3 regions of the Lentzea sp. NPDC102401 genome follow, and region 2 is predicted to be linked to each of the others. Evidence: riboswitches for the same ligand, from Rfam matches in the RefSeq annotation. Region 2 holds a riboswitch; each other region holds the start of a gene.

Region 1 (3,724 bases), on a different contig from region 2:
GGGCGCGCCCCCGAACCGGAGGGAGGTGATTAACCCAGTGCCTTGATGACGGCTTCGGCGGACGCCGGGACCGTCGCGCGCGGGCCGATCGTGTCGCCGAGCGCGTCGAGGGTCTTGAGGCCGTCGCCGGTGATCAGCAGCACGGTCTCGGCGTCCGGGTCGAGCTGGCCCGACTCGAACAGCTTCTTCGCCGTCGCGACGGTCACGCCGCCGGCGGTCTCGGCGAAGATGCCCTCGGTGCGGGCGAGTAGCTTGATGCCCTCGACGACCTCTTCGTCGGTGACGTCGTCGATGGCGCCGTTGGTGCGGCGCACGGCGTCGAGCACGTACGGGCCGTCGGCCGGGGCGCCGATCGCCAATGAGCGGGCGATCGTGTCCGGGCGGACCGGGCGGATGACGTCGTGGCCCGCCTTGAAGGCGGCCGAGATCGGGGAGCAGCCGGTGGCCTGCGCGCCGAACACCTTGTACGGCGTGGCTTCCACCAGGTCGAGCTGGCCGAGTTCGCGGAACGCCTTGTCCACCTTGGTGAGCTGCGAGCCGGACGCGATCGGCACGACGATCTGGTCGGGCAGGCGCCAGCCGAGCTGTTCGGCGACCTCGTAGCCGAGCGTCTTCGAGCCCTCCGCGTAGTACGGGCGGACGTTGACGTTCACGAACGCCCAGTCCTCGTTCTCCGCGGCGAGTTCCTGGGCGAGGCGGTTCACGTCGTCGTAGTTGCCGTCGACGGCGATCAGGGCGCCGTCGTAGACCGCGCTCATGAGGATCTTGGCGCGCTCGAGATTGGAGGGAACGAGAACGACCGACTTCCAGCCCGCGCGGGCGGCGGCCGCGGCGACGGCGTTCGCCAGGTTGCCGGTGGACGGGCAGGCCAGCACCTTGAAGCCGAGTTCGCGGGCGGCGGCGAGCGCTACGCCGACGACGCGGTCCTTGAAGGAGTGGGTGGGGTTGCCGGTGTCGTCCTTCACCCAGATCTTGCGGACGCCCAGGGCCTTGGAGAGGTTGTGCGCCTCGACCAGGCGGGTACCGCCGGGATCGGTGTTCGGGTGCTGTTCCACAGTGGACGGAACAGGGAGAAGGCCGCGGTAGCGCCAGATCGACCTGGGGCCGGCCTCGATGTCCTCGCGCCGGATCTTCCCGAAGTCGTAGGCCACTTCCAGCGGCCCGAAACACTCGAGACAGGCGTACTCAGGAGCGAGAGGGGTTTCGTTTCCGCACTCACGGCACAGCAGCGCGCGGGCGGGGCCGAGGTCGAACTTGGTGCTCGTAGGCACAGAGACAGCAGTCATCGCGAGGTATCTCCTCATCTTTCCCGCGAAATCGAACGGGTCGGAATTGGCACCGTGATCGTCTTCTACGCGCAGTTCTGCGCACAGCGGTGACGCCGGTTGCCGGGGCTTCGTCGGGCCGTTCCCTCTGCCCCTCTGGATGAGCGGTGTTCAGTTGTGGCTACCAACGTACGGCACCTGTCCGGTGGTCAGCCACCAACGTCCACGATTCGGGACGTGGGAAGATGCGGAGCGTGAGCGCACCGGAGTCACTGCACCTCGTCATCGGCGAGGAGGAGTTGCTGGTCGAACGTGCTGTTCGGGCGGCTCTCGAGGCTGCCCGCGAGGTCGATTCGACCGCCGACCTGACCCGCGTCCAGGTGACTGATCTCACGGCTCCGGAGCTGGCCGAACTGGTGAGCCCGTCGCTGTTCGCGGAGGGTCGCGTGATCGTCCTGCAGAACGGGCAGGACATCAGCAAGGAGGTCGCCGACACGGTGCTCTCCTACGTCAAAGCGCCTGCGGACGGGGTCACGCTCGTCGTCGTGCACACGGGCGGTGGTCGCAGCAAGGCGGCCAAGGACCTGCCCGGGCAGCTGAAGAAGGCCGGTGCCGCGGTCACGGAGTGCGCCAAGGTCACCAAGTCCGCTGAGCGCGAGGCGTTCGTGCGCAACGAGGTGCGGCGGGCGGGCGGCAAGATCGACCCGGAGGCCGTCGCCACGCTCATCGACGCCGTGGGCACGAACCTGCGCGAGCTCGCCGCGGCCTCGTCGCAGCTCGTCTCCGACACCGACGGCAAGGTGACGGTCGAGGAGATCCGCCGCTACCACCAGGGCAAGGCCGAGGTGACGGGGTTCGCCGTCGCGGAGAAGGCCGTCGTCGGTGATCGGGCCGGCGCCATGGAGGCGTTGCGCTGGGCCATGCAGCTCGGCGTGCCGCACGTGCTGGTCGCGGATGCGCTGGCGGACGCGGTGCGCACGGTCGCGCGGGTGACCGCCGTGGGGCGCGCCGACCCGTTCAGCCTGGCCGGTCCGCTCGGCATGCCGCCGTGGAAGATCAAGAAGGCGCAGGCCCAGTCGCGCGGCTGGGACCAGGCGGGGCTTGCCGACGCGATGCAGGTGGTCGCGGGGCTCAACGCCGACGTGAAGGGCGTGGCGGCCGACGCCGACTACGCGCTGGAACGTGCCGTGCTTCGGATCGTGGCCGCGCACAGCCGCCGTTGATCCCAAGAGAGATCACTGCGAGCGCGGGATCCCGATCAGGTACTGGGCTCCCGTGAAGCCGGGTTCGACGCCGATCGTCCACACGAACGACTCGGTGCCGTCCAGGCCGTCGACCATCCGCCGCAGTTCCGCGCGCCCGTACATGCGCAGGAACGACACGACGCTGTCCCAGAACATCATGAACGGCAGCACCGGCACGACGTAGGTCAGCACCAGCCGCAGCACGTAGCGCGGCAGGGGATTGCGCTGGAACGGCGCTGCCAGCAGCACGGCCAGTGTGAGGAAGAACGGGAAGACCAGCACGTAGAGCCACGACCGCTTGGTGTCCACGACGACCATCGGCTGCCGGGTGTCGACGGCGTTCTGCAGCATGCGCGTGGCCAGCGCGGGCGGGAAGTGGTGGAAGGCGCCGTAGATCGTCCGCGTCCCTTCCAGCCGGCAGTCCGTGGCGTCGACCGGCGACGGCACGTGGTCCACCGAGCAGCACGGGTCCGGCAGCCGCCGCCGGTTCGCCGAGGCGACGCGTTCGAAAGCGGGCACGTTCGGCACCAGGTCCGTCAGCGTGACTTGGGTGTGGACACCCGAAGCGTGCAGCCGGCGCTGGATCAGCGGCACCGGGCCACCAGAACCGGCGCAGAGGTCGACGATCCGATGATCCGCGCCCGACCGCAGAGCCAGCGCCAACGGCCGTGCGTACTCGCGCGCGGCGTCCGTCAGCCGGTAGATGGTCGTGATGGACTCCGTGTGCAGCGTGCGCAACACAGCCGGCGTGCCGTCGAGATCGTGAAGCTCGACGAAGTCGATGCGCGGAAGCGATTCCATGGAGCTACGCCTACCGTGCCCGAGGCCACATGCGAAAGGGCTCCACCTCCGTGAGGAAGTGGAGCCCTTTGCAGAAGCTCGATGCGAGCTACGAGCGAGATCAGCCCTCGAGGGAGTTCGCGCGCAGTGCCATCGCCGACTTCTTGTTGGCGGCCTGGTTGGCGTGGATGACGCCCTTGCTGGCGGCCTTGTCGAGCTTGCGGGACGCGTCCTGCAGCAGCTCCAGGGCCTTCGCCTTGTCACCGGCCTCGGCAGCCTCGCGGAACTTGCGGACAGCCGTCTTCAGGGACGACTTGACCGACTTGTTGCGAAGGCGAGCCTTCTCGTTGGTCTTGATCCGCTTGAGCTGGGACTTGATGTTCGCCATGCGACATCACCCTTCTTGTCGAAACCGGAGTTCGTGACGCGCTATGT
Region 2 (3,724 bases):
GGTTCGGCGAGCCGGTCATGTCGAAGTTCAGGTACGCCTTGATCTTCGACTTCTCGGTGGTGGACAGGGAGTTCACATAGGCCGTCGAGCCGCGCAGGCCGAGCTCCTCCGCGCCCCACCAGCCGAACCGCAGGTGCTTGGTCGGCTGGAAACCGGTGGCCTTCACCTGGAGGGCGACCTCCAGGATCGACGCGGAACCCGTGCCGTTGTCGTTGATGCCGGGGCCCGCCGTGACGCTGTCGAGGTGGCCGCCCAGCATGACGACGTTGTTCGCGTCGCCGCCGGGGTAGTCCGCGATCAGGTTGTAGCCGGTGGCGCCGCCGTAGGTGAACGACTGCACGCGCGTCGTGTAGCCGGCCGCGTCGAGCTTGCTCTTGACCCAGTTGATCGAGGCCAGGTACCCCGGTCGTCCGTGAGCGCGGTTGCCGCCGTTGGCGTTCGCGATCGACTGGAACTGGTTCAGGTGTGCTTGGACGTTCGCGACATTGATGTTCGGTGCCGCCAGAGCCGCAGGGGCGGCCGCTTGCGCTGTGGTCGCTCCGGTCACCATCAAGGCGGCCGCCAGCGCGATCAGGATCCTCATGGTTCAACTCCGTGCAGGGTTAGGGATTGAGCCACAGATCAACATGCTCCACCGCGCATGAGCCCGCTAGAGGCGATCGTCGGATTCGTCGGAATCGATGGTGATCAACCAGAATGGTCCAGGTGGGTGACGTCACGGTCGTTCTGGGCATCGGCGCGGCCGTACTGCTGATCTCCGTGATCGCGGTGCGGGTGTCGACCCGGCTCGGGCTGCCCTCACTCCTGCTGTACCTCGGCATCGGCGTGCTGCTCGGCGAGGCCGCGTTCGGCATCAAGTTCGACGACGCCGACCTCACCCAGTCCCTCGGCATCGCGGCACTCGTGCTGATCCTGACCGAGGGCGGCATCACGACCCGCTGGAACGCGGTGAGGTCCTCGCTGTGGCTGGGCGTCGCACTGTCCACAGTGGCCGTTGTGGTGAGCGTGGCGGTGACCGGGACGGCGCTGCACTTCCTGCTCGGCCTCGACTGGCGGATGGCCTTGCTGTGGGGCGCGGTGCTGTCGTCCACCGACGCGGCCGCCGTGTTCAGCGTCCTGCGCTCGTTAGGCGTGGGGCCGCGGCTCACCGGTGCGCTCGAACTGGAGTCCGGCCTCAACGACGCGCCGGTCTACATCGCCGTGGTGCTGCTGGCCTCGTCGGACGCGATCTCGTGGACCGCGCCGCTGCTGGTGATCTACGAACTGGGTGTGGGCGCGCTCATCGGTGTCGCGCTGGGGTATCTCGGCGGGGCCGGGCTCAGACGCGCGGCACTGCCCTCCACCGGTCTGTACCCGCTCGCCACGGTGGCCGTGTGCGTGATGGCCTACACGGCCGGCGACCTCGCGCACGCGTCCGGATTCCTCGCCACCTACGTCGCCGCGCTGGTCCTGGGCAACGCCCGCCTGCCGCACCGCGCCGACACCCTCTCGTTCGCAGAAGGCCTCGGCTGGCTCGCCCAGATCGGGCTCTTCGTGCTGCTGGGTCTCTACGCCTCGCCGTCGCGGCTGCTCGACGTGCTGTTCCCCGCCCTGGTCGCGGGCTTGGTGCTGACGTTCGTGGGCCGGCCGCTGTCGGTGTTCCTCGCCTCGCTGCCGTTCAAGGTGCCGTGGCGGGAACAGGTGTTCCTCTCCTGGTCGGGGCTGCGCGGCGCGGTGCCGATCGTGTTCGCGCTGATCCCGTTGATCCAGGGGGTCGAGGGCGCGCGCGAACTGGTCGACGTGGTGTTCCTGCTGGTCATCGTGCTGACGGTGGTGCAGGGCACGACGCTGCCGTTCCTCGCCCGGCGCCTCGGACTGGTGAAGATGGGGGAGGCGCAGGAGGTCCAGGTCGACTCCTCGCCGCTCGACGAGCTGGGCGCCGAACTGCTGCAGGTGCACATCCAGCGCGGGTCGAAGCTGCACGGCGTCTACATGACCGAACTGCGGCTGCCCGTGGGCGCCACGGTCAGCCTCGTGGTGCGCTCGGGAAAGAGTTTCACGCCACAACCGACGACCCGGCTGCAGACGGACGACCAGTTGCTCATCGTCACCACCGAGGAAGCGCGCGATGCCGCTGAGCGGCGCGTACGTGCCGTCGACCGCGCCGGTCGCTACGCACGGTGGAAGGGCGAGACCGGCGATTAGTCGGTCACCGACGCTTCCCAGCATCTGAATCAGGTGTCGACGAGTGCGTCGGCCTCCGCTAACGTCGTCGGCAGGTCATGAGAGCCAGCGTCAAGCCCAAGCTTGCTGGCCGGCAACCCTCCAACCGCGGTGGGGTGCCCTTGGTGAGGACCTGGTCCGGCGCGTGGGGCGCCGGTCAAGCGCGGGCCTTCGCACGACGGGGCCCCTGGCCTCGGAGGCAGCTCGATGACGCTCGCGATCACCCCTGGAACCACCACCGCCGTTCCGGCTGTCGTTGGCGCTGAACTGCGGGTTCCGCTCGTCACCGGAGAGCGCGTCACCTACGCCAACCTCGACCACGCGGCCTCGGCGCCCTGTCTGCAGGAGGTGCGCGACGCCGTCGACGAACTACTGCCCTGGTACGCCAGCGTGCACCGCGGCGCCGGGTTCGCCTCGCAGGTCTCGACCCGCGTCTACGAGCAGGCCCGCGACCGCATCCGCCGGTTCGTCGGGGCGCACTCCTCCGACACCGTCGTCTTCACCCGCAACACCACCGATTCGCTGAACCTGTTGGCGCGCAGCGTTCCCAAGAACACCGCCGTCGTCCTGTTCGACAGCGAGCACCACGCGGCCCTGCTGCCGTGGCGCGGGCCGAACGTTCAGCGAGTCCCTGCCCCGTCTTCGTCCGGCGCTGCGATCGTCGCGCTGGACCGGGCGTTGGCCGCCGCCCCGGTCGGCCCTCGGCTCGTGATCGTCACCGGGGCGTCCAACGTCACGGGGGAGCTGTGGCCCGTCGCCGAGCTCGCGAAGGTCGCCCGCCGGCACGGCGCGCGGATCGCGCTCGACGCCGCGCAGCTCGCCCCGCACCGACCGATCAACGCCCGTGAGCTGGGCGTCGACTACATCGCGTTCTCCGGCCACAAGATCTACGCGCCGTTCGGCGCGGGTGTGCTGGTCGGCCGCGCGGACTGGTTGCAGCAGGCCCAGCCGTACCTGGTCGGCGGCGGTGCCACGTCGAAGGTGACCGACCACGGCGACCGCCTGGGCGTGGCCTGGTCCGCGGTGCCCGAGCGGCACGAGGCCGGCAGCCCGAACGTCGTCGGCGTGCACGCGCTGGCCGCGGCCTGCGAGATCCTGTCGCGGCACTGGGAGCAGACCGTCGCGCACGAGCAGGAACTGCTGACGCGCCTGCAGAACGGCCTGCGCACGATCCCCGGCCTCCGCGAGCTCGCGATCCTGACCGACGCCGACAAGGTGGGCGTCGTGAGCTTCACGATCTCCGGCTTCGACGCGGGCTTCCTCGCGGCGGCGCTGTCCGCCGAGTACGGCATCGGCGTGCGCGACGGAGCGTTCTGCGCGCACGTGATCGTGGGTCGTCTGGTCAAGCAGGCCGGATCGCACGAGGAACGTGCCGTGCGCGCGTCGATCGGTCTCGGCACGACGCCCGAGCACGTGGACCGTTTGGTCGCGGCGCTGCGCACTCTCGTCACCGAGGGTCCGAAGTGGACCTACGCGCAGCGCGACGGCCGCTGGGTTCCGCAGGACGACAACCGAACCCTGC
Region 3 (3,724 bases), on a different contig from region 2:
CAGAGCAGTCAAACCGGTCAAAGCGACTGCGATCAGGGCAGCACGAATACGCATGACGTTCCTTTTGAGAAATTGCTACGGGTCAGACGGAGGCGTGCCGGCGCCGGTCGGACGCACGGGCGGCACGGGTGAAACCGAGTTGGATCACGGTGGTGAGCACGGCGAGCCACGCCACGGTGCTCCACAGGATCCGGTCGTTGAAGCGCTGGTAACCCTCGCGGATCGCCAGGTCGCCGAGGCCGCCACCACCGATCACGCCGGCCATCGCCGAGTAGCCGATCAGGGCGATCACGGTGACGCCGATGGCGTTGATCAGCGCGGGCAGCGACTCGCGGATCAGCACGCTGCGCACGATCCTCAACGTCGAGGCGCCGGTCGTGATCGCGGCCTCGACCACGGTCACGTGCACCTCGGACAGGATGTTCTGCACGAGGCGCCCCACGAACGGGATGGCGCCCACGGCCAGCGGCACGATGACGGCCGTGCTGCCGATGGAGCCGCCGACGATGAGGCGGGTGACCGACGTGAGCGCGACGAGCAGCACGATGAACGGCATCGAGCGGCCCAGGTCGGTGACGAAGCTCAGGATCCTGTGCACCGCGGTGTTCGGCCGCAACCCGCCCTTGGCGGTGAGCTGCAGCCAGACACCTACGGGAACTCCGAGAACGGTGGCGATGACGGTGGAGACGCCGACCATGTACAGCGTCTCGCCGGTTGCTTCGAGAAGGAACGAGAAAACGTCGGACCAGGGTGTTGCAGACCTCACGCAGCTACTCCCTGGGGGCCCTTCAGGGACCTCTGCACCGAGCCGCCGGCCTCGCCGATCCACTCCAGGGCGGAGTCCGAGCGCTCTCCGTTCAGGCCGAGCCGGAAGCGCGCGACCGGGGTCTCGCCCAGGCGCGTCAGACCGCCGCCGACGATGTTCAGCTCGACGCCGAACCGGTGCGCGGCCTCGGGCAGCAACGCGCCGACCGCGGCGAACCCGACGAGCACGACGTCCGCGACGCGGTCGTAGCTGCTCTCGTTGATCGGGTTCAGATCGACGGCGGGCAGCAGCGCACTGCTCGTGCGGCTCGCGACGTCGTTGACCAGGTCCAGAACCTTGCCGTGCTCGACGACGCGGCCCTGCTCCAGCACAGCGACGTCATCGCAGATCTTGCGGACCACGCCCATGTCGTGCGTGACGACGAGAACGGTCACACCCAGCTCGGCGCGCGCACGGTCGAGCACGGTCAGCACGGAACCGGTGGTCTCCGGGTCCAGAGCGCTGGTCGGCTCGTCGGCGAGCAGCACGGACGGGTTGGCGGCGAGGGCGCGCGCCACGGCGATGCGCTGGCGCTGCCCGCCGGACAGCTGGTCGGGGTAGGAGGCGGCCTTGTCGGTCAGCCCGACGAGGTCCAGCAGCTCGCCCACACGGGTGCGGCGCTGCGGTCCGGGGATGCCCGCGGACTCCAGCGGCAGGGCGATGTTGCCGGCGGCCGTGCGCTGACGGAGGAGCGAATCCCCTTGCGGCACAACGCCGATCTGGCGGCGGGCGGCACGCAGGGCCGACCCGTCGAGGCTGGTGATGTCAGTGCCGTCGACGCGGATCGCACCCGAGTCGGGACGCTCCAGCAGCGCGACGCACCGGGCGAGCGTCGACTTGCCGGCGCCACTCGGACCGACGACGCCGAGCACGGTTCCGGCCTCGACGTCGAGGGTCACGCCGTTGAGGGCACTGACGCCCTGGAAGGACTTGGTGAGGTTTTCGACAGTGATCACGTCTGCTCCACGGCTGCGCGCGACGGCACACTGTCCGTTTGAGACGGACGTGCGCGGTCGAAGTTTCTGCTCAGGTGTGTGCGCCACTCGATGACTGAGTGCGCGTCAAAGGACTCTGAAAAGGCGCCTTAGACGAGGTGGCGACGACATGCAGAAGACGAGCGACGGCACTGGTCGATGACTCGACGGCGCGTCAGCATTCGCACGGTACCCATGGTGCTCCTCCATCGGTCCTGGCGTTAGCACCTGCCCGCATCCAGCGGGTGGTTGCTGCGACGTCGTAGAGCCAGGTCTCTCAGTCGCTCCGGATGGCAAGTAGCAGTCAACCGGACGGACGTTCGGTTGCGCAAGCCAGATTCCGATTCGTTCGACAGATCACACTGTTGGCCGAAGGATCCCCGGCCTAGACCTCGGCGATCCGGATGAAGTCGATCACGCTCAGCTGCTCGCCTCGAACCTGGGGATCCACACCAGCTTCGGCGAGCAGTTCGTCAATGTTTCCCGGGTTGCCGGCCCAGCCCTTCAACGCCGCCCGCAGCGTCTTGCGGCGCTGCGCGAAAGCGGCGTCGACGATCGCGAAGAGCTTCTTCCGGTCCACTGTGGACAGCGGCTTTTCGTGACGCTGGAACCACACCAGGCCCGAGTCGACGTTGGGTGCCGGCCAGAAGACGTTCTTGCCGATGGAGCCGGCCTTCTTGGACTCCGCGTACCAGGCGAGCTTCACACTCGGGACGCCGTAGATCTTGTTGCCGGGCTTCGCCGCCATCCGGTCGGCCACCTCGGCCTGGACCATGACCAGACCCTTCTGGAGGCTCGGGAGTTCGGCCAGGAGGTGCAGCACCACGGGGACCGCGACGTTGTACGGGAGGTTCGCGACGATCGCGGTCGGTAGGACCGGCAGGTCCTCTTGGGTGACTTTCATGGCGTCTTTGAGGACGACGTGCAGCTTGCCCGCGTTGTCCGGGTCCATCTCGGCGACCGTCTGAGGCAGCCGCTGCGCCAGTGGCGGGTCGATCTCGACCGCCACGACCTGTTTGGCGGCGGGCAGCAGGGCGAGCGTCAGGGAGCCGAGGCCGGGGCCGACCTCCAGGACCACGTCGTCGTCCGTCAGCCCGGCCGCGGCGACGATCTTGCGGACCGTGTTCGGGTCGTGCACGAAGTTCTGGCCGAGCTTCTTGGTCGGGCGGATGCCCAGCTCTTCAGCCAGACGACGAACTTCGGCAGGTCCCAGCAGGCTCACCGGTGCATTCTCGCAGGCTCGCCCGTGGAGGGACGGGCTGGGACCGCGGTCGTGGGCCTGATGGGCAGCACCGAGCCGGTGCCGGTCATCGCCGCTTGACCGGCGGCCTGGGTTCACCCGCCTCGGCAACGACGAAGGCCGCCCGTGGCGAACCAGGGCGGCCTTGTCAGGGGGACGGAGAGGGTTGTGCGTGTTTACGGCAGGCCGAGCTTGGCGCGGCAGCCCGGCCACGCGCCGTACGTGCCGCCGGCGCGGTCGCGGAGCTTGGTCGCGATGGCGATCTGCTGCTCGCGCGTCGCCTGGTGCGGAAGCTGCGCGTACGCGGTGCCGCCGTTGGCCGCCCAGGTGCCCGCGTTGAACTGGAGACCGCCGTAGTACCCGTTGCCGGTGTTGATGGCCCAGTTGCCGCCCGCCTCGCACTGCGCGAGACGGTCCCAGACAGCACCGTCGGGCAGCGGCTTGGTGCCGACGGTGATCTTCTTCGGCTTCGGCTCCTTGGTGACCTTGCCGCCGATCTTCTCGCGGCTGATCTCCTTGCCGTTCTTCACCGTCACGCGGTACGTCGACGTCTGCTCGCCCGGCGCGCCGGGGTCGGTGACGGTCTGCTCGCCCGCGTTCATGTTCGGGTCGTTGGTCTTCTCGACCGGCGGCGCGACGGGCTCGTTCACGTTGATGACCGTGACGCCGGTGCGCGAGATGTAGACCTCGGCGCCGGTCGCGAGC

Evidence for each region. A riboswitch is a leader RNA that binds a small molecule or an ion and turns the genes downstream of it on or off. The one in region 2 is predicted to bind S-adenosylmethionine.
Region 1: another riboswitch for S-adenosylmethionine. It lies ahead of thrC (threonine synthase); the one in region 2 lies ahead of ACIRG5_RS16770 (aminotransferase class V-fold PLP-dependent enzyme).
Region 3: another riboswitch for S-adenosylmethionine. It lies ahead of ACIRG5_RS32465 (methionine ABC transporter ATP-binding protein); the one in region 2 lies ahead of ACIRG5_RS16770 (aminotransferase class V-fold PLP-dependent enzyme).

What each region holds. Positions count from the first base shown of each region.
Region 1 is NZ_JBIWKS010000014.1:7,329-11,052, reverse strand. It holds gene thrC (threonine synthase) at 30-1,286, opposite strand; SAM riboswitch class I at 1,298-1,432, opposite strand; gene holA (DNA polymerase III subunit delta) at 1,511-2,488, shown strand; gene ACIRG5_RS37575 (hypothetical protein) at 2,501-3,310, opposite strand; gene rpsT (30S ribosomal protein S20) at 3,411-3,677, opposite strand.
Region 2 is NZ_JBIWKS010000004.1:359,376-363,099, reverse strand. It holds gene ACIRG5_RS16780 (M28 family metallopeptidase) at 1-583, opposite strand, end outside; gene ACIRG5_RS16775 (potassium/proton antiporter) at 706-2,184, shown strand; SAM riboswitch class IV at 2,258-2,372, shown strand; gene ACIRG5_RS16770 (aminotransferase class V-fold PLP-dependent enzyme) at 2,410-3,724, shown strand, end outside.
Region 3 is NZ_JBIWKS010000011.1:28,432-32,155, forward strand. It holds gene ACIRG5_RS32455 (MetQ/NlpA family ABC transporter substrate-binding protein) at 1-54, opposite strand, end outside; gene ACIRG5_RS32460 (methionine ABC transporter permease) at 83-766, opposite strand; gene ACIRG5_RS32465 (methionine ABC transporter ATP-binding protein) at 763-1,761, opposite strand; SAM riboswitch class I at 1,983-2,076, opposite strand; gene rsmA (16S rRNA (adenine(1518)-N(6)/adenine(1519)-N(6))-dimethyltransferase RsmA) at 2,165-2,995, opposite strand; gene ACIRG5_RS32475 (transglycosylase family protein) at 3,196-3,724, opposite strand, start outside.